Regions from separate parts of the Achromobacter sp. Root565 genome, predicted to be linked through region 2. Evidence: predicted binding sites of a transcription regulator. Region 2 holds the regulator's gene; the other holds the start of a gene.

Region 1 (9,775 bases), 960 kb from region 2:
CGGCGGAGTTGGCGGCCGAGCCCCGGCCCTGGCACAGGATGCCGGCGTTGCGGGCGAACTGCACGATGTCGTAGACGGTCAGGAAGTAGGCCTCGTAGTTGAGGTCCGCGATGAGCTCCAGTTCCTTGTCGATCTGCGCCGTGACGCTGTCGGGCACACCCTGGGGAAAGCGCCGGGCGGCCCCGGCCAGTGCTTCCTGGCGCAGGTAGCTGGCCGGCGTGTGGCCGGGCGGCACGATCTCGTCGGGGTATTCGTAATGCAGCTCGTCCAGCGAAAACGTGCAGCGGCGCGCAACCGCCAGGGTCTGCGCCAGCGCGTCGGGCGGATACAGGCTGGCCAGCCGCATGCGGCTGCGCAGGTGTTGTTCGGCATTGCCCGAGAGTTCGTAGCCGCATTGCGACACCTGCTGGCGGGTGCGGATGCCGGTCAGTGTGTCGTGCAGCGGCTTGCGCGAGCGGACATGCATCTGCACCTGGCCGACCGCCACGATCGGCAGTTGCGAGGCCTGGGCCGCGTGCTCGACGGCGGCGCGGTGCAGGTCGTCGCGCGACTGATGCAGCAGATTCAGCCCCACCCACGCGCGGCCCGGAAAGACGCGCGCCAGCCAGCGGGCCTGGTCGGCCATGCGGTCGGCGTCGGTGCCGTAGGCGGGCGTCAGGATGGCCAGGCATTCCGGCAGACTGCGCAGATGCGCGTGGCCGGCTGGCGGATCGGCAAGGTCTTGCGGGGAAAGGCGGTACTCGCCCTTGGGCGCCCGGGTGCGGCCCAGCGTGATGAATTCCGACAGGTTGCCGTAGCCTTCGCGGGTCTGTGCCAGCAGGGTCAGGCCGAGCGGTGCGGCGTCGGGCGCGGCGCGCAGCTGGAACGTGGCGCCGACGATGAACGGCAGCTTGAGGGTTTTGGCTTCGGTGTGGGCCCGCACCACGCCCGCCAGTGAGCACTCGTCGGTCAGGGCCAGCGCGGCGTAGCCGAGCTCGGCCGCCCGCGCGGCCAGTTCCTCGGGGTGCGAGGCGCCTTGCAGGAAAGAAAAATTGGACTGGCATTGCAGCTCGGCATAGCCGGGCAACTGGGCCAGGACCTCAGCGGGGTCCAGCGGATCGGGGGCGTCGTCGTCCATGCGCATGTCAGGCGTACAGTCCGTGCAGGAACCAGCGCGCGTCCTCGGCGTCGCGCTCGCGGTAAATCCAGTAGCGCGCGCCCGCCGCGTCTTCGGCGACGAAGTAATCGCGCACGGTCAGGGCGGGGTCCCACCAGCCGCTTTCGATGCGTTCCGGGCCGCGCATCAGCCGCAGCGCCTGGCCGGCGTAGTGGGGGCGATGGCCCGACAGCTTGAGGGGCTGCGGGGTTTCCAGCAGCCAGAACGGGCGGTCGAGCAGCGGCGGAAGAGGGACGGGGCGTTCGGGCGCGGCAAGCGCGTCGCCCCAAGCGTTGGCGGCTTCGGGGCGGTGGTCGGCGGTGGGCTGGGCATGGCGCACCCGGTCGCGGCCCAGCCGCGCCACCAGCAGGTCCAGGAGCCGCGCGTGGTCGGCGGCGGTGCCGCCCGGCTCGGGGAACAGCGTGGTGCTGGCGGCGGGCTGCTCGACGGTGTCGGGCGCGTGCAGCGTCACGGCGATGACGGGGGCTTCCAGCGTGAAGTGGTTGAGCTTTTCGCGCAGCAGATGCAGCAGCTGGGGCGCCTGCCAGATGGGCTGGGCCAGGGCCACTTCAAGTTCGGTGGGCGGGCGGGCGTGGCGGCCGCGTTCGTGGTCCATGCTGAGCACCACGCGCCGCACGGCCAGTTGGCGGGCGGTCAGCCAGCCGCCCAGCTGCTCGGCCAGCCGGCCCGCCACGGCCAGCACGGCGCTGGTGTTCTCCATGTAGTCCATGAGCTCGATCCGCCGCGAAAACTGGTTGGGCGGTTCGAGCCAGCGGTAGAGTTCGGGTACCTGGCCGTAAGCGGCGTCCAGCGCCTGCAGCAGATCGGGCGCGCTGCGCCGCTGCAGGCCCGCGCGGGGCAGGGCGCGCAGGTGCGCCAGCGTGTGGCAACCGATGTCGTCCAGCCAGTTGCGGCGGTCTTGCGCCTGGGGCAGCAGCGACAGCGGCAGGGCATCGAGCCGCCGCGCCAGGGTGGACAGCTTCAGTGTGCGGCGGGGAACGCGCCGGCCGGCGCGCCGCGCTAGCAGCCAAGCGCCCTTGGCCGTGGGCGCCATGCCCAGCGACACCCGCAGATCCAGCGCGCGCAGCGTGGCGGCGACCCGTCGGCTCAGCGCCCGCGGCCCCCGAAAGAACATCAGGCTGGCGCCCACGTTCAGCAGCACGGTGTCGCCGTCGGCCAGGGCGATTTCGGGGGTGTACTGCAAGAGGGCCAGCGCCGCGCCGTGCAGGGCGTCGGCCTCGGCCAGCGCATTGCGGGGCAGCAGTTCCACGCCAGGGGCGATGGCCACCGCGCCCGCGCGGCGCATGCCGGGCGTCACGCCGGCCTGGCGGGCGGCGGGCGTCAGGGCGGCGACCCGTTCCTGATCCAGAACGGCGAACGCCTCCTGTTCATGCGGCCAGTGCGGGCGTAGGGCGTCCAGCGGCAGGCAGCGCAGGTAGGCGGCGATCCAGAGGCGCATGGCGGGGAGAAGAGGGAGTAAGCGCGCCGGGCTCCAGGCCCACGTAGAGTGGGGTGTCGCAGACAGGCCCCCGGCGCTTCAGGATGTGGACGGACAGGCCGCCGGGCGCGGGCGCCAGCGCCAGCCGCAAGGCGGCGGGCGTGGCGGTCTGCGCGGCGCGGGACGGTCGCACGGCGATGAACAGCAGGTCGCTGGCCTGGGCGGCCAGGTGCAGGCGGCGCAGGGATTCGGGGCGCACGTGGGGCAGCCAGCAGATCAGCGCGCCGCAACTGGCGTTTTTCAGGATCTGTTCGCTGGCCCACAGCGCATCGACCGGTTTTTCGGGCGCCACCCAGAGCAGTTGCCGGGGATCCAGCCGCCAGCTCATCCAGCTGGCGATGTGCGGCACGTGCGGCGGCTGCACCAGGGCAATGGGACGCCGCGTTTCCAATTGGGCCAGCGCCGGACGCAGCAGGCGGATTTCTCCGATGCCGGGATGGGGGGTGAGCAGTTCGACGAGCGATCCGAGCGGCCAGCCGTTATCCGGCAGTTCGGCCGACAGCGCCGCGTGCCCGGTTGGCAGGGTGCGTGCGGCGCCTTTGGCCAACTGCGTGGCGCGCCACAACGCGGGATGGATATGTTCGGGGGGCTGCATGGCAAAGCGCCTGGTGCTCAATACCTGTATGAATATACAGTATTGTACCGGGCTTTGCGCCGGCCGGACGTATCGAAAAGTGCCCCGAAAAGTGCCCCGAAAAGTGCTAGAACCGCATGTCCTGGTACTTCACCCAGCGCGAGCCGCGCAGCAGCCGGTGGCCGATCCACAGTCCCAGGAACAGCGGAATGGCCAGGTACGTCGACACCACGCCGATCCAGTCGATGCGTTCTTCCAGGAACGCCTGATAGTTCTGTCCCAGCGTGACCACCAGACACAGCACGAAGGCCAGCAGCGGCCCGAACGGAAAAAGTCCCGCCTTGTACGGCAGGTTGGCGGTGTCGTAACCGTGCTTCACGTAGCCCTGACGGAAGCGGTAATGGCTGACCGCGATGCTCAGCCACACGATGAATTCCGTCATCCCCGCGAAATTGAGCAGCCAGATGTAGACGGCCTTCGGGCTGTACACCACGCTGAACAGGCACAGACACGCCAGCAGCGTCGTGGCCAGCAGCGCATACAGCGGCACGCCGCGCGGGGTGAGCCGCTTGAAGAGCGCGGGCGCCTGGCCCTCGGCCGCCATGTTGAACAGCATCCGCGTCGCCGCATACATGCCCGAATTGCCGGCCGACAGCACCGAGGTCAGGATCACCGCGTTCATCACCGTGGCCGCCGACAGCAGGCCCGCGTGCTCGAACACCAGCGTGAAGGGGCTGACCGCGATGTCCTCGACCTCGTTGCGCAGCAGTTGCGGATCGGTGTAGGGCACCAGCAGGCCGATGATCAGGATGGCCAGCACATAGAACAGCAGGATGCGCCAGAACACGCTGTTGATTGCGCGCGGCACGTTGCGCAGGGGGTTTTCGGATTCGCCGGCCGCCACGCCCACCAGTTCGGTGCCCTGAAAGGAATAGGCCACCACCATCGCCACGCCCACCCACGTCGCCGCGTTGCCGACGAAGGGCGCGTCGCCCACCTTCCAGTTGTCCATGCCCACCGGCCCGCCGCCGTGGATGATGCCGGCCAGCATCGCCACGCCCACCACGATGAAGCACAGCACCGCCACCACCTTGATGATGGCGAACCAGTATTCCGCCTCGCCGAAGCTGCGTGCCGAGAAGGCGTTCAGCCCAAAGGTCAGCGCCAGGAAGGCCACGCTCCATATCCATCCTGGGGTGTCCGGCAGCCAGTACGCCATGACGAGCTGCGCCGCCACCACGTCCACCGCCACCACTGTGGCCCAGCTCACCCAGAAATTCCAGCCCAGCGCAAAGCCGAAGCCCGGATCGACGTAGCGCGACGCATAAGTGCAGAACGACCCGGACACCGGCATGAACGTGGCAAGCTCGCCCAGGCTGGTCATGATGAAGTACACCATCAGGCCGATCACCAGATAGACCATCAGCGCGCCGCCCGGACCCGCTTGCGCGATGGCCGCGCCGGAAGCGACGAACAGGCCGGTGCCGATGGCCCCGCCCAGCGCTATCATCGTGAGGTGGCGCGCCTTGAGCACGCGGTGCAGCTGATTGTTGTCGGCAGTATTGCTGGCAGGCGCGGCGGCGCCCGAGTCGATGTTCGGTGTGTGCATTACGAAGGTGTAGGGTGGCCCGCGTCATCGGTACGATGCCGGGCGCGGCGCATTTTACAATGCGGCAATCGGGGCGCAGTCCCACCGTCTCAGGCCAGCACGGAGCAGTTTCATGGCGTCTTCCAGTTCTATCGAATTTCTTCCCGATCCGGGCGTCGACGTGCGCCAGCTCTTCATCCTGCTGCACGGCGTGGGCGGGTCGCCCGCCAGCCTGGAGCCCCTGGCCCAGGCGGTGCGCGCGGCCTTTCCGACCGCGGCCGTGCTGATCCCCGAAGGTTTCGAGGCCTTTGACGGCGGCGGCGCGGGCCGGCAGTGGTTCTCCGTGCGCGGCGTCACCGAAGACAACCGCGCCGAGCGCGTGGCCCAGGCCATGCCGCAGTTGGAAACCTACGTGCGCGAAGCCCAGGCGCGCTTCGGCCTGCTGCAGTCCGACACCGCGGTGGCCGGCTTTTCGCAGGGCGCCATCATGGCGCTGGAGCTGGTGCAGGCGCACGACGGCATGGCCGGCCGCGTCATCGCGTTCTCGGGCCGCTACGCGCAACTGCCCAAGAACGCCCCGCTATACACCACGATTCATCTGCTGCACGGCGCCGACGACGCGGTCATGAGCGTTTCGCAGGCGCAGGCGGCGCAGGCCCGCCTGGCCGAACTGCACGGCGACTCCACCATCGACATCGCCACCCACGTGGGCCACGAACTGCATCCCGCCCTGATCCAGCGAGCCATCGTCCGCCTGCAGACCTGCGTGCCGCTGCGCAGCTGGGAGGCCGCGCTGGGCCTGAACCAGACGCCGCCGGACGGCACGACGGTGCATTGATGGGAGGTTTGCCCCAACGCGCGGCCGACGCCGTCGGCGGCGCGCAAAGCATTTTCCGCGTGCTGCGCATTCTTAAATACGTCGGGGCGGCGCCGGCGCGCGGCGTGGGCCTGACCGACGTCGTGCGCGATGTGGGCCTGACGCCGCCCACCGCGCACCGCATGCTGTCGGCCTTGCTGCAGGAAGGCTTTCTGTCGCTCAATCCCCGGCTCAAGACCTACAGCCTTGGCCGCGAATCCTACATCCTGGGGCTGGCGGCCGAGAGCCGGCACGGCATCAAGGCCATCGCCGAATCCGCCGTGCTCCGGCTTGCGCAATCCACGGGCGACACCAGCTTCCTGTCCGTGCGCTCGGGACACGAAGCGGTCTGCGTGGACCGCAAGACCGGCGACTTTCCCATCAAGATCCTGACGCTGGAAGTCGGCCACCGCCGCCCGCTGGGCGTGGGGGCGGGCAGCCTGGCGTTGCTGGCGTTCCTGCCCAACGACGATATCGATCGTGTGCTGGCGCGCTATGACGCCAGCGCGGCGCCCGATCTGCCGTCCACCGACATGCTGCGCGAGGACATCGCCGCCGCGCGCAAGAATGGCTATGCGCTCAACCCGGGCCGCATCATTCCCGACATGCTGGGCGTGGGCGTGCCGGTGTTCGACCGCGAACAGCACGTGGTGGCGGCGTTGAGCGTGGCGGCGATTCGCTCACGTCTTTCCGGCGCGCGCCTGACCGATGTGGTGGCCGCATTGCAGCGTGCGGCCTCGGAATTGTCGGCGGACCTGGCGCCGCGCGTCTGACCGCCGCGCGGCGGGCGCAAGGCCGAGCGCGTCAGCGCCCCGCGCAGGCCTTGCCGCCATCCACCGGCAGGCAGACGCCGGTGATGTACTTGGCCTCGTCGCTCGCCAGAAACAGCGCGGCATGGGCAACATCCCACGCATCCCCCATCCGCCCCATCGGGCTGGCGCCATTGCGCCGCCGCCGCATCTCCTCGACGTCGTCGAATTGCCCCGCGATCTGCTTGTAGATCAACGGGGTGTCGATGACGCCGGGCAGGACGGCGTTCACGCGGATGTTGTCCGGCGCGTAGCGCACCGCCAGCGACCGCGTCAGATGGTTCAATCCCGCCTTGGCCGCGTAGTACGAGGTGTACGGATACGAATTGACCTGGATCGAGGCCAGCGACGAAATGTTGACGATGCTGCCCGAGCCCTGCGCCAGCATGGCGGGCAGCACATGCTTGCAGGTCAGGAACACGCCCGTCAGGTTGGTGTCCAGCACGCGATGCCAGCTTTCCTCGCTGGCCTCGATGGGATCGCCCATTTCGGTGATGCCCACGTTGTTGTGCAGCACGTCGATGCGCCCGGCGGCCGCCAGCACGGCGGCAACCGCGGCCTGGATCTGCGCGGAGTCCGTCACGTCGGCGGTCAACGCCTGGCAACGGCCGCCTTCGGCCTCGATGAGGGCGCACGTCTCGCGCGCGGCCTCGGACCTGACGTCCACCGCGAAGACCCGCGCGCCTTCACGCGCATACAGCGCCGCCGCGGCCTTGCCGTTGCCCCAGCCCGGGCCGGACGACCCCGCGCCAAACACCAGCGCCACCTTGTCTTTCAGCCGCTCGCCCATGTCATTCCGCCGAGATGTGGGCGAAGTCGGCCACCTTCTTCCACTTGGTCACGTCGTCCTGGATCATCGCGGCAAAGGCCTCGGGCTTGTCGGCGACAACATACGCGCCAACACCGGCGTACTTGGCCTGCACGTCCTTGTCCGCCAGCGCCTTGCGCGACGCGTCGTTGAGCTTGGCCAGCACGTCCTTGGGCAGGCCGGCAGGCGCCAGCAGCCCGTTCCACATTTCCGCGTCATAGTCGGGCAAACCCACTTCCGCGAAGGTGGGTACGTCGGGCAATTGCGGCAGGCGCGACTTGGCGGCCACCACGATCGGGCGCAGGCTGCCCGACTGGATGTGCGCCATCGACGACGCGGCCGTATCCCACAGGATGGGCACCTGACCGGCGATCACGTCGTTCAGCGCGGGACCGGTGCCACGGTAAGGCACGTGCATCATGTCCAGGCCGGACAGCGACTTGTAGTACTCCATCGCCATGTGCGTGGCGCCGCCGTTGCCGGACGACGCGTAGGAATACTTGCCCGGCGCGCCCTTGATCAAGGCGGTGAACGACGCATAGTCCTTGGCGGGAAAGTTCTTGTTCACCACAATCACGCCCGGCACCCGGATGATCTGCGTGACCGGCGTGAAGTCTTTTACCGCGTCGTAGGGCAGGTTCTTGTACACGGCGGGATTGGTGCCGTTGGTGCTGGACGTGCCCAGCAGAAGCGTATAACCGTCCGGCGCAGCCGAGGCCACGGCGCGGCTACCCACGGTGCCACCCGCGCCGCCCCGGTTTTCCACCACGACGGGCTGGCCGATCTGCTTGGCCAGCGCCTCGGCAAAGATGCGGCCGACCACGTCGGACGTGCCGCCGGGCGGGAAGGGCACGATCAGGCGGATGGGGCGGTCGGGGTAGGTGGCCTGCGCCGCGGCGGCGCCCGCCAGCGACAGCGTTGCAGCGGCGGCCGCCAGCTTGATCCAGGTTCTGCGCTTCATGATGGGTTGTCTCCTTGCTTGATTTTGTTGTGTGTCGAACCAGGCGTTGCGCGCCACCGTCAGGCGATGCGGTCGCCCGGCTTGATCTTGGCCGCCCGGCTGTCCACGCCCGGCAACATGTGCGCGGGGTCGCGCGTGACCACCACGTCCAGGATGGTGGGGCGGTCCTTGCAGGCATACGCCTCTGCCAGCGCGGCCGGCAGCTCCGCGGGGTCCTCGACGCGGATGCCGTTGCAGCCCAGCGCGCGCGCCACGTTGGCGTAGTTGGTGTCGACCAGATCCGAAGACTGGTAGCTGCCCGGGCCGTACATCAGGTGCTGCAGCGCCTTGATATAACCCGACGCCGCGTTGTTGACCACGACCAGCGTGAAGGCCAGCTTCATGCGCACCGCGGTCTCCAGTTCGCCGAGCGACATGTTGCAGCCGCCGTCGCCGGTCAGGCTGACCACCTGGCGTCCGGGGGCCGCCGCGGCCGCCCCGATTGCGCCGGGGATGCCGTAGCCAATGGAAGCAAAGCCCCGGTCCGGCACGAAGCCGCGGCCCGCGCGCTTGGTGTCGAACAGCAGTCCGCCCCAGTGCGCCGCGAAGCCGCCGTCGGCAACCAGGATGCCGTCTTCCGGCAGCGAGGCATTGATCTCTTGCATCAGCCGCGCCATGCCCACGGGCCGGTCGGCCGACGTCAGCTTGGCGTTCACCGATTCGCGCCAGGTGTGCATGGCCTGGCCGACCTCGTCCACGTAGCGTTGGCGGGCGTGCTCGCCGTGGGCGGCCAGGCGCGTGTCCAGGTCTTCCAGCGTGGCGCGCACATCGCCCCACAGCCGCAGGGCGGGCGTGGTGGTGCGGTCGAATTCCTCGGCCACGATGTCCAGATGGATGATCGGCGCGCCCGCGGCCAGCAGGTCGTAGCGGCGCGTCGCCACCTCGCCCAGCTTGCAGCCGACGACGAACAGGCAGTCCGACTTGGCGATCAGGTCGTTGGCAATGCGGCTGTAGCGGCCGAACAGCCCCGCGTTCAGCGGATCGTTGCAGGCGATCGCGCCCTTGCCGCTCATGGTGTGGGCGACGGGGATGCCGAACTTGCGCGCGAAGGCCTGGACGGTCTCGGCGGCATCGCTGATGTGCACGCCGCCGCCGCACAGCATCAGCGGGCGGGCGGCGCCGGCCAGCATGCTGGCGGCTTGCGCCAAGTCCTCGGCCGAGGGCCGGCAGCGCAGCGCGGGCGAGCGCCGGTAGTTGGGGCTGGAATAAAACTCATCGGCGTCAAAGACATGGACCGCGTGCGCGATGTCTTCGGGCACGTCCAGCACCACGGGGCCGGGACGTCCGCTGGTCGCCACGGCGAAGGCGCGCCGCACCAGCTCGGGAATGCGCTCGACCATCTCCACGCGCAGCACGTCTTTCACGACCGGACGCAGCACTTCCAGCTGCCGGGCTTCCTGCGTCATGTTCTTCCACGAGTGCATCCGGTGCGAGTCGCCGACCAGCGCCACCAGCGCCGTGCCGGCGTTGTAGGCTTCGGCCAGGCCGGTCACCAGATTGGTCGCGC
Region 2 (9,775 bases):
CGTGTCTGACCAAGCGTGCGCGCAACTCGACTCGCAAGAAAAGATCGCCGCGCCGGGCAGCAAATATGACGCCCGGCTGCAAAAGATCGCCAAGTCGTTGGGCAGCTCGGTCAATGGCCAGAAGGCAAGCTACAAGGTCTACATGACCAAGGATGTCAATGCGTGGGCCATGGCCAACGGCTGCATCCGCGTCTATAGCGGTCTCATGGACCTGATGACCGACGATGAGGTGATGGGCGTGGTGGGTCACGAAATCGGCCACGTGGCGCTGGGTCACACCAAGAAGGCGATGCAGACGGCCTACACGGTGTCGGCGGCGCGTGACGCGGCTGGCGCGGCGGGCGGCGCGACTGTTGCCAAGCTGAGCGCCTCGCAACTGGGCGACCTGTCCGAGAAGTTCATCAATGCGCAGTTCTCGCAGTCGCAGGAAAGCGCGGCGGACGATTATTCGTTTGATCTGCTGCAGTCCAAGAAGCAGAACACCCGTGGTCTCGTGACCGCGTTCCAGAAGCTGGCCGAGCTGAACGGCGGCAAGAGCGATATGATGAGCTCCCACCCGTCCTCGACCAAGCGTGCGCAGCACATCGAAGATCGCATCGCCAAGGCCAAGTAACCTCGCGGCCAGGCGTCCGTCCTCGCTTTTTGGGCGATAAACGGGGCGCGAGCATCCGGGCAATTCCGGGGCTCGCGCCCCTTTGCGTCAGGGTTCCGGAAGTTTCCGGTAAAATGCCGCGTTTATCCGCCCGTAATCTCATCTCTCGGAAAATAGGTCTTTTAATGCAGCCTGTGGTTGAAACCCTCTCCGGCCTGGAGCGCCGTGTTGATCTGGCCGTCTCGGTGGCCGACGTCGAAAAGGAAGTCCAGGCGCAATTGAAGCGCGTGGCTCGGACCGCCAAGGTCCCCGGCTTCCGTCCGGGCAAGGCGCCGCTCGCCATGCTCGAGCGCAGCCATGGTCCCAGCATCCGCTACGACGTGATCAATAGCCAAGTTGGCCGTGCCTTTGAACAAGCCATCGACGGCGCCAAGCTGCGCGTCGCTGGCGCCCCGAACCTCGAGCCCAAGACGGAAGGCGTTTCCGACGACACGCTGGCGTTCACCGCCACGTTCGAGGTCTATCCTGAAGTCGCCGTGCCGGACCTGTCCGACCTGGCCGTCACCCGCTACGAAACCGCCGTCACCGACGCAGAAGTCCAGCAGACGCTGGATGTGCTGCGCAAGCAACGCGCCACGTTCGAAGCCCGTGAAGGCCGCGCCAGCGCCGACGGCGACCGCGTCACCCTCGACTTCGCCGGCACCATCGACGGCGTGCCGTTCGAAGGCGGCAAGGCCGAAGACTTCCCGTTCGTGCTGGGCCAAGGCCGCATGCTGCCGGAATTCGAAGAAGCCGCCCGCGGCCTGAAGGCTGGCGAAACCAAGGTTTTCCAGCTCAAGTTCCCGGACGACTACCAAGGTGTGGAAGTCGCTGGCAAGACTGCCGAATTCACCATCACCATCAAGGAAGTGGCTGAAGGCGTCCTGCCCGAACTGAACGGCGAATTCGCCAAGTCGCTCGGCCAAGCCGAAGGCGACGTCGAAAAGCTGAAGGCCGACATCCGCAGCAACATCGAGCGCGAAGTCAAAGTTCGTTCGCAAGGCCGCACCAAGTCCAGCGTCATGGACGCCCTGGTCGAAGCCGGTAAGTTCGACGTGCCGAAGGCCCTGATCGACAACGACGTGCAAGGCCGTATCGCCGCTGCCCGCGAAGAACTGAAGCAGCGCGGCGTGCCGAACGCCGAATCCGTGCCGATCCCGGCCGAGGCCTTCTCGACCGAATCCGAGCGCCGTGTCCGCCTGGGCCTGCTGGTGTCCGAACTGGTCAAGCAAGCTCAGCTGCAAGCCAAGCCGGAACAGGTTCGCGCGCGCATCGAAGAATTCGCCCAGAACTACGAACAACCCGCCCAGGTTGTCAGCTATTACCTGGCAGACCGCCAGCGTCGTGCTGAAATCGAGGCTATCGTGCTCGAAGACAACGTCGTCGCGCATGTTCTGGAAAAGGCTAAGGTCACCGACGAAAAGGTGGCTTTCGATCAGTTGATGGGGATGGCGTAACACTATGCAGAGATTCACCGATTTCTATGCGGCAATGAATGGCGGGTCTTCGGTGACCCCCACCGGCCTGGGCTACATTCCCATGGTGATCGAGCAGTCGGGGCGCGGCGAGCGCGCCTACGACATCTATTCGCGTCTGCTCCGCGAACGGCTCATTTTCCTGGTGGGTCCGGTGAACGACGCCACGGCCAACCTGGTCGTGGCTCAGTTGCTGTTCCTGGAATCGGAGAATCCTGACAAGGACATTTCCCTGTACATCAACTCGCCCGGCGGGTCGGTGTACGCGGGAATGGCCATTTTTGACACCATGCAGTTCGTCAAGCCGGACGTGTCCACCCTGTGCACCGGCCTTGCGGCCAGCATGGGCGCGTTCCTGCTGGCGGCTGGCAAGAAGGGCAAGCGTTTCACGCTGCCCAACTCGCGCATCATGATCCACCAGCCCTCGGGCGGCGCCCAGGGGCAGGCTTCCGACATCCAGATCCAGGCCCGCGAAATCCTGGATCTGCGCGAGCGCCTGAACCGCATCCTGTCCACCAACACCGGACAGAGCATGGAGCGCATCGAGCTGGACACGGAACGTGACAACTTCATGTCGGCCGAAGATGCGGTATCGTATGGACTGGTGGACAAGGTCATGGCCTCCCGGTCCGAAGGCTGACTTCCCGGTTGATCCAGACCCGCTGCCATCATGTTTGAGTAAGCGCATGCGCTAGGCCATTTATCCGGCCTGGCGCATCTTTACCTGAGATACGAAAGAAATATGCCTGAAAAAAAGGGATCGGCAGACGCTAAGGTGCTGCATTGCTCGTTTTGCAATAAAAGCCAGCACGAAGTCCGCAAGCTGATCGCGGGTCCGTCGGTATTCATCTGCGATGAATGTATAGATCTGTGCAACGACATCATCCGCGAAGAGGCGCAGGCTACCGCGCGCGCGGCGATTCGTTCCGAGCTGCCCACTCCGGCTGAAATCAAGACCTTCCTCGACCAGTACGTCATTGGGCAATCGTCGCCCAAGCGCATGCTGGCCGTGGCCGTCTACAACCACTACAAGCGCATTCGCCACGGCGAAATCAAGGGCGACGAAGTCGAGCTCTCCAAGAGCAACATCATGCTGATCGGGCCCACTGGCTCCGGCAAGACGCTCCTGGCCCAGACGCTGGCTCGCATGCTGAACGTGCCCTTCGTCATGGCCGACGCGACCACGCTGACCGAAGCCGGTTACGTGGGTGAAGACGTCGAAAACATCATTCAGAAGTTGCTGCAGAACTGCAACTATGAAGTCGAAAAGGCCCAGCGCGCCATCATCTACATCGACGAGATCGACAAGATCTCGCGCAAGTCCGACAACCCCTCCATCACCCGCGACGTGTCGGGTGAGGGTGTGCAGCAGGCCTTGCTGAAGCTGATCGAAGGCACGGTGGCGTCGGTGCCCCCGCAGGGCGGCCGCAAGCACCCCAACCAGGACTTTGTCCAGGTTGATACGACTAACATCCTGTTCATCGTGGGCGGCGCCTTCGACGGACTGGAAAAGGTCATCCGTGACCGCACTGAAAAGTCCGGCATCGGTTTTTCGGCGTCGGTGCGCGCCAAGTCCGAGCGTGGCGTCGGTGAACTGTTCTCCGAAGTCGAGCCCGAAGACCTCATCAAGTTCGGCCTCATCCCCGAACTGGTCGGCCGTCTGCCCGTTGTCGCAACGCTAGACGAGCTGGACGAAGCCGCGCTGGTCCAGATTCTGACCGAGCCCAAGAACGCCTTGCTCAAGCAATTCCAGAAGCTGTTCGCCATGGAAGGCGCCGAGCTCGATGTGCGGCCCGCCGCGCTCAAGGCCATCGCCCGCAAGGCGCTGCGCCGCAAGACGGGCGCTCGTGGCCTGCGCTCCATCATCGAACAGGCGCTGCTCGACACCATGTACGACCTGCCCTCGCAGGGCAACGTCAAGCGTGTGGTGCTCGACGAAAACGCCATCGAAGGCGAGGGCAAGCCCTTGCTGATCTACGCGGATGAAAACGCCGCGCCAGAGAAGCCGGAGCGCGGTGAAGTCCGCGATGCCGCCGCCTGATATTTCAAAAAAGCCCGTTCTCGTAACGGGTTTTTTTGCCTAGGGCGCTTCTACACCCCCGATCGCGCTTTTCAGCCGTCCGCCATGGCCGCATACTGAAGGCGGTTCCAGGGCCTTTTTGGGGCCTTTTGGTGATCCAGGCGGCCGAGATCTTGAATTTTCGGCTATTGTTCCCATAACAGACGTAATTGACGAGTTTGCTCGGGTATTACCCGGGTGTCCCGTCCCCATACGCCGAGTCATACCGAGGAACCTCATATGTCTGCCAGCCAGACCCTGCCTTCCGACCCGATCGACCTTCCCCTGCTGCCGCTGCGCGATGTCGTAGTGTTCCCGCACATGGTCATCCCGCTGTTCGTCGGCCGTCCGCGCTCCATCCGCGCGCTCGAGGTCGCGATGGAAGCGGGCAAAAGCATCATGCTGGTGGCTCAAAAGTCCGCCGGCAAAGATGACCCCACGCCTGAAGACGTTTACGAAATTGGCTGCGTCGCCGGCATCCTGCAGATGCTCAAGCTGCCTGACGGCACCGTGAAGGTGCTGGTTGAAGGCACGCAGCGCGCGCGCATCAACACCATTGAAGACGCCGATTCGCACTTCACCTGCCAGGTGTCGCCCATCGAACCGGACGCCATGCAAGGCTCCGAAACCGAAGCCCTGCGCCGCGCCATCGTCGCGCAGTTCGAGCAGTACGTTAAGCTCAACAAGAAGATCCCCCCGGAGATCCTGACCTCGCTGGCTGGCATCGACGATGCCGGTCGCCTGGCTGACACGATTGCCGCGCATCTTCCCCTGAAGCTCGAGCAGAAGCAAAAGATGCTCGAGATCACCGGCACTTCTGAACGCCTCGAAGGCCTGCTCACGCAACTCGAAACCGAAATCGACATCCTCCAGGTCGAGAAGCGGATTCGCGGCCGCGTGAAGAAGCAGATGGAAAAGAGCCAGCGCGACTACTACCTGAATGAGCAGGTCAAGGCCATTCAGAAAGAGTTGGGCGAAGGCGAAGAGGGCGCGGACATCGAAGAGCTTGAAAAGAAGATCATCGCTGCCCACATGCCCAAAGAGGCACGCAAGAAGGCCGATGCCGAGCTCAAGAAGCTCAAGCTCATGTCGCCCATGTCGGCCGAAGCCACCGTGGTGCGCAACTACATCGACACGCTCATCAATCTCCCCTGGAGAAAGAAGAGCAAGATCAACAACTCGATCAGCAACGCCGAAACGGTGCTGGACAACGACCACTACGGTCTGGAAAAGGTCAAGGAACGGATCCTCGAATATCTTGCCGTGCAACAGCGCGTGGACAAGGTGAAGGCGCCGATCCTGTGCCTGGTTGGCCCTCCGGGCGTCGGCAAGACCTCGCTTGGCCAGTCGATCGCCAAGGCAACGAACCGCAAGTTCGTGCGCATGGCCCTGGGCGGCGTGCGTGACGAAGCCGAGATCCGCGGCCACCGTCGCACGTACATCGGCTCGATGCCCGGCAAGATCGTGCAGAACATGTCGAAGGTCGGCGTGCGCAATCCGCTGTTCCTGCTTGATGAAATCGACAAGCTGGGCATGGATTTCCGCGGCGATCCCTCGTCGGCCCTGCTCGAAGTGCTGGATCCGGAACAGAACCACACGTTCCAGGACCACTACATCGAGGTCGACTTCGATCTGTCCGACGTCATGTTCGTGGCCACCAGCAACACGCTGAACATCCCGCCGGCCCTGCTGGACCGTATGGAAGTGATCCGCCTGTCGGGTTACACCGAGGAAGAAAAGATCCACATCGCCCGCGACCATCTGCTGCCCAAGCTGATGAAGAACAACGGCGTGAAGGAGACCGAGCTGACGGTCGACGACAGCGCGCTGCGCGACATCGTGCGCTATTACACCCGCGAAGCCGGTGTCCGTGCGCTCGAACGCGAAGTGGGCAAGATCTGCCGCAAGGTCATCAAGCAGTTGCTGACCCAAAGCGATCGCGCCAAGGCCGAGGGCAAGACGCTCGAGGTCAAGGCGGTCAACGTCACGGCCGACAACCTCAGCGATTTCCTGGGTGTGCGCCGCTACGCCTTTGGCATGGCCGAGAAGGAAAACCAGACTGGTCAGGTGACCGGCCTGGCGTGGACGGAAGTCGGCGGCGACCTGCTGACGATTGAAGTCGCGGACATGCCCGGCAAGGGCGTCATCCAGCGCACGGGTTCGCTCGGCGACGTGATGAAGGAATCGGTCGAGGCAGCGCGCACCGTCGTGCGTTCGCGGGCTCGCCGCCTGGGCTTTGCCGACAGCGTGTTTGAAAAGCACGACATGCACGTGCACGTGCCGGAAGGCGCGACGCCCAAGGACGGTCCGTCCGCGGGTATCGCGATCACCACGGCCATGGTGTCGGCGCTGTCGCGCATCCCGGTGCGCGCAGATGTCGCCATGACGGGCGAGATCACGCTGCGCGGCGAAGTGCTGCCCATCGGCGGCCTGAAGGAAAAGCTGCTCGCGGCTCACCGCGGTGGTATCAAGACGGTTCTGATCCCGGAAGAAAACGTCAAGGATTTGGCGGAGATTCCGGACAACGTCAAGAACCACCTTGAGATCGTGCCGGTGCGTTGGATCGACAAGGTGCTTGAACTGGCCCTGGAACGTCTGCCGGAGCCGTTGGCCGAGGAAGAATCCGTCAAGGATGCCCTGGTTGCCAAGCCGGCTGAACCCGGCTCGACCGACCCGGTCATGAAGCACTAATGGCGTCTTGAACGCAGGACGCTCTCGAAAGAGGGCGTCCGAAGCCCAGGGGTGGCGCAAGTGTTGCGAACGCCCCGAAAGCAAAAAACCCCGCTCACATGAGCGGGGTTTTGTTTTTTGAGCTTGGGCCCCCCTGCAAGGGGCGGGGCGCAGGCCGCATGATGGCGGCCCGACTTTACATAGGCCGAGCCCGGCCTAGTGCAGCGCCTGGGTGCGGATGAGGCCCACTGCAATGCCTTCGAGCGCAAATTCCTGATCGGCCTTGACCACGATGGTTTCGAAGTCGGGATTTTCGGGCAGCAGCTCGATGTGGCCGTTCTGGCGCTGAAGGCGCTTGACCGTGACATCGTCGCCAATACGAGCCACCACGATCTGGCCATTGCGGGCTTCAGATGCCTTTTTGACAGCGAGCAGGTCGCCTTCGAGGATGCCTGCGTCGCGCATGCTCATGCCGCGCACCTTGAGCAGATAATCGGGCGCCTGTGCAAAGAGGCTAGGGTCTACGCCGACTTCGCGTTCAACGTGCTCGGCTGCAAGAATCGGGCTGCCTGCCGCAACGCGGCCGACGAGCGGCAATAGGAGCTGGGCGAGGGCGGGGATGGGAAGCGAGGACTGGACCGGTGTGGTGGCGTCCTTCAAGCGGATGCCGCGCGAGGCGCCGGCCGTGAGTTCGATGGCGCCCTTGCGAGCCAACGCCTTGAGATGGTCTTCGGCGGCGTTGGGGGAGCGGAAACCCAGGGCCTGGGCGATTTCGGCACGCGTCGGCGGAAAGCCGGTGCGCGTGACCGTTTGCCTGATGAGGTCCAGGATTTGTTGTTGGCGATCCGTGAGTTTGCTGGCCATGGCGATGATCCGTTGCGAGCGGACTGTACATATATACAGCGCCATTCTGGGGGACGCAGCGTAAAAAAGCAAGCCGGTCGCGAGGCCAACAAAAACGGGACCCGCAGGTCCCGTTTTTGGTTGAAGACGGCGCGGCGCCGCCTGGCGATTTACAGCACGGCCGCGATGCCGGCTGCGACCTTGTCGATGTTGCCGCTGTTCAGCGCGGCCACGCAGATGCGGCCGCTGGACACGGCGTAGACGCCGTGTTCTTCGCGCAGCCGGTCCACCTGAGCGGCGGACAGACCCGAATACGAGAACATGCCGCGCTGCTTCAGCACGAAGCTGAAGTCCTGCTTGCCGCCGTGCTCTTTGATCTTGTCGACCAGCTGCGCGCGCATCAGGCGGATGCGATCGCGCATGCCGGCCAGTTCTTCTTCCCAGAGGGCGAACAGCTCGGGCGTGTTCAGCACCGTGGAGACGACCGTGCCGCCGTGCGTCGGCGGGTTGGAATAATTGGTGCGGATGACGCGCTTGAGCTGGCTCAGCACGCGGGTGGCTTCGTCCTTGCTGCCGGCCACGACAGTCAGTGCGCCAACGCGCTCGCCATACAGCGAGAACGACTTCGAGAACGACGAGCTGATGAACATGGTCATGTCCAGGTCGGCGAACAGGCGCACGACCGAGGCGTCTTCCGTCAAGCCGTCGCCAAACCCTTGGTAGGCGATGTCCAGGAACGGGACCAGGTTGTTGTCCTTCACGACAGCGGCAATTTGCTTCCACTGATCGGGGGTGGGATCGGCGCCGGTGGGGTTGTGGCAGCAAGCGTGCAGCACAACGACGGTCTTGGCGGGCGCGGCCTTGAGGTCGGCCAGCATGGCTTCGAAGTTCAGCCCGCGGGTGGTGGCGTCGTAATAGGCATAGGTGCCGACTTCAAAACCGGCGCGCTCGAACAGGGCGCGGTGGTTTTCCCAGCTGGGATTGCTGATCAGAACCTTGGAGCCCGGCAGCAACTGGTGCAGGAAATCGGCGCCAATCTTCAGGGCGCCGGTGCCGCCCAGTGCCTGCGTGGTCAGCACACGGCCGGCGGCGGCCAGCGCGGAATCCTTGCCCAGCAGCAGCGCTTGCGCACCGGCGTTGTAGCCGGCGATGCCTTCGATCGGCAGGTAGCCGCGAGCAGCAGCGGCCTCGATGCGGGCGGTTTCAGCCTTGCGCACTGCGCCCAGGAGCGGGATCCGTCCCTGATCATCGTAATACACGCCCACACCCAGGTTCACTTTACCGGGGCGGGTGTCCGCGTTGTATTGTTCGTTCAGGCCAAGAATGGGGTCGCGCGGCGCGAGCTCGACGGAATCGAATAGGGTGCTCATGGGACTCTGATGAGGTGGGTGGACGCAGTACGAAGTGCTGTGGATAATGGGGGGTTTACCCTGGAACAGTCTAGCATGCCTAAGAGCGCAATAGATCCAAGCGCGGGGGCTCCCGCCGCAGGTCCGGGATTCGTCGATTTCCCTGACAGCCCGTTTCATCTCTATCAACCCTATCCGCCGGCGGGGGACCAGCCCACGGCCATCGCAGGGCTGACCCAGGGTGTCGAAGACGGTCTCATGTACCAGACGCTTCTGGGCGTGACCGGGTCAGGCAAAACTTACACCATGGCCAACGTCATCGCGCGCATGGGCCGCCCGGCGCTGGTCCTTGCACCCAATAAGACATTGGCCGCGCAGCTCTACGCCGAAATGCGCGAGTTCTTCCCGAAGAACGCGGTGGAGTATTTCGTTTCTTACTACGATTATTACCAGCCCGAGGCCTACGTGCCGACGCGCGACCTGTTCATTGAGAAGGACTCGTCCATCAACGAACACATCGAGCAGATGCGGCTGTCGGCCACCAAGAGCCTGCTCGAGCGGCGCGACACGATCATCGTGGGCACGGTGTCGTGCATCTACGGTATCGGTAACCCCGGCGACTATCACGCGATGGTGCTGATCCTGCGCGCCGGTGACCAGATCGCCCGGCGCGAGATTCTCGCGCGCCTGGTTGCCATGCAGTACACGCGCAACGATGCCGAATTCACGCGTGGGGTTTTCCGCGTGC

The links. Region 2 encodes LexA, which represses DNA repair genes until DNA is damaged. Its sites were predicted from a motif close to ACTGTATNNNNATACAGT; they were not measured.
Region 1: imuA (translesion DNA synthesis-associated protein ImuA) is a predicted target of LexA. The motif match lies at 3,252-3,269, and genes of this name have one in related genera.

The regions. Positions count from the first base shown of each region.
Region 1 is NZ_LMGO01000001.1:1,138,832-1,148,606, forward strand. It holds gene ASD71_RS05100 (error-prone DNA polymerase) at 1-1,123, opposite strand, end outside; gene ASD71_RS05105 (DNA polymerase Y family protein) at 1,125-2,594, opposite strand; gene imuA (translesion DNA synthesis-associated protein ImuA) at 2,524-3,228, opposite strand; gene ASD71_RS05115 (amino acid permease) at 3,335-4,816, opposite strand; gene ypfH (esterase) at 4,929-5,633, shown strand; gene ASD71_RS05125 (IclR family transcriptional regulator) at 5,633-6,424, shown strand; gene ASD71_RS05130 (SDR family NAD(P)-dependent oxidoreductase) at 6,456-7,250, opposite strand; gene ASD71_RS05135 (tripartite tricarboxylate transporter substrate binding protein) at 7,252-8,229, opposite strand; gene ASD71_RS05140 (thiamine pyrophosphate-binding protein) at 8,289-9,775, opposite strand, start outside.
Region 2 is NZ_LMGO01000001.1:2,095,971-2,105,745, reverse strand. It holds gene ASD71_RS09395 (M48 family metalloprotease) at 1-613, shown strand, start outside; gene tig (trigger factor) at 778-2,088, shown strand; gene clpP (ATP-dependent Clp endopeptidase proteolytic subunit ClpP) at 2,093-2,746, shown strand; gene clpX (ATP-dependent Clp protease ATP-binding subunit ClpX) at 2,849-4,147, shown strand; gene lon (endopeptidase La) at 4,406-6,856, shown strand; gene lexA (transcriptional repressor LexA) at 7,052-7,699, opposite strand; gene ASD71_RS09365 (amino acid aminotransferase) at 7,849-9,048, opposite strand; gene uvrB (excinuclease ABC subunit UvrB) at 9,124-9,775, shown strand, end outside.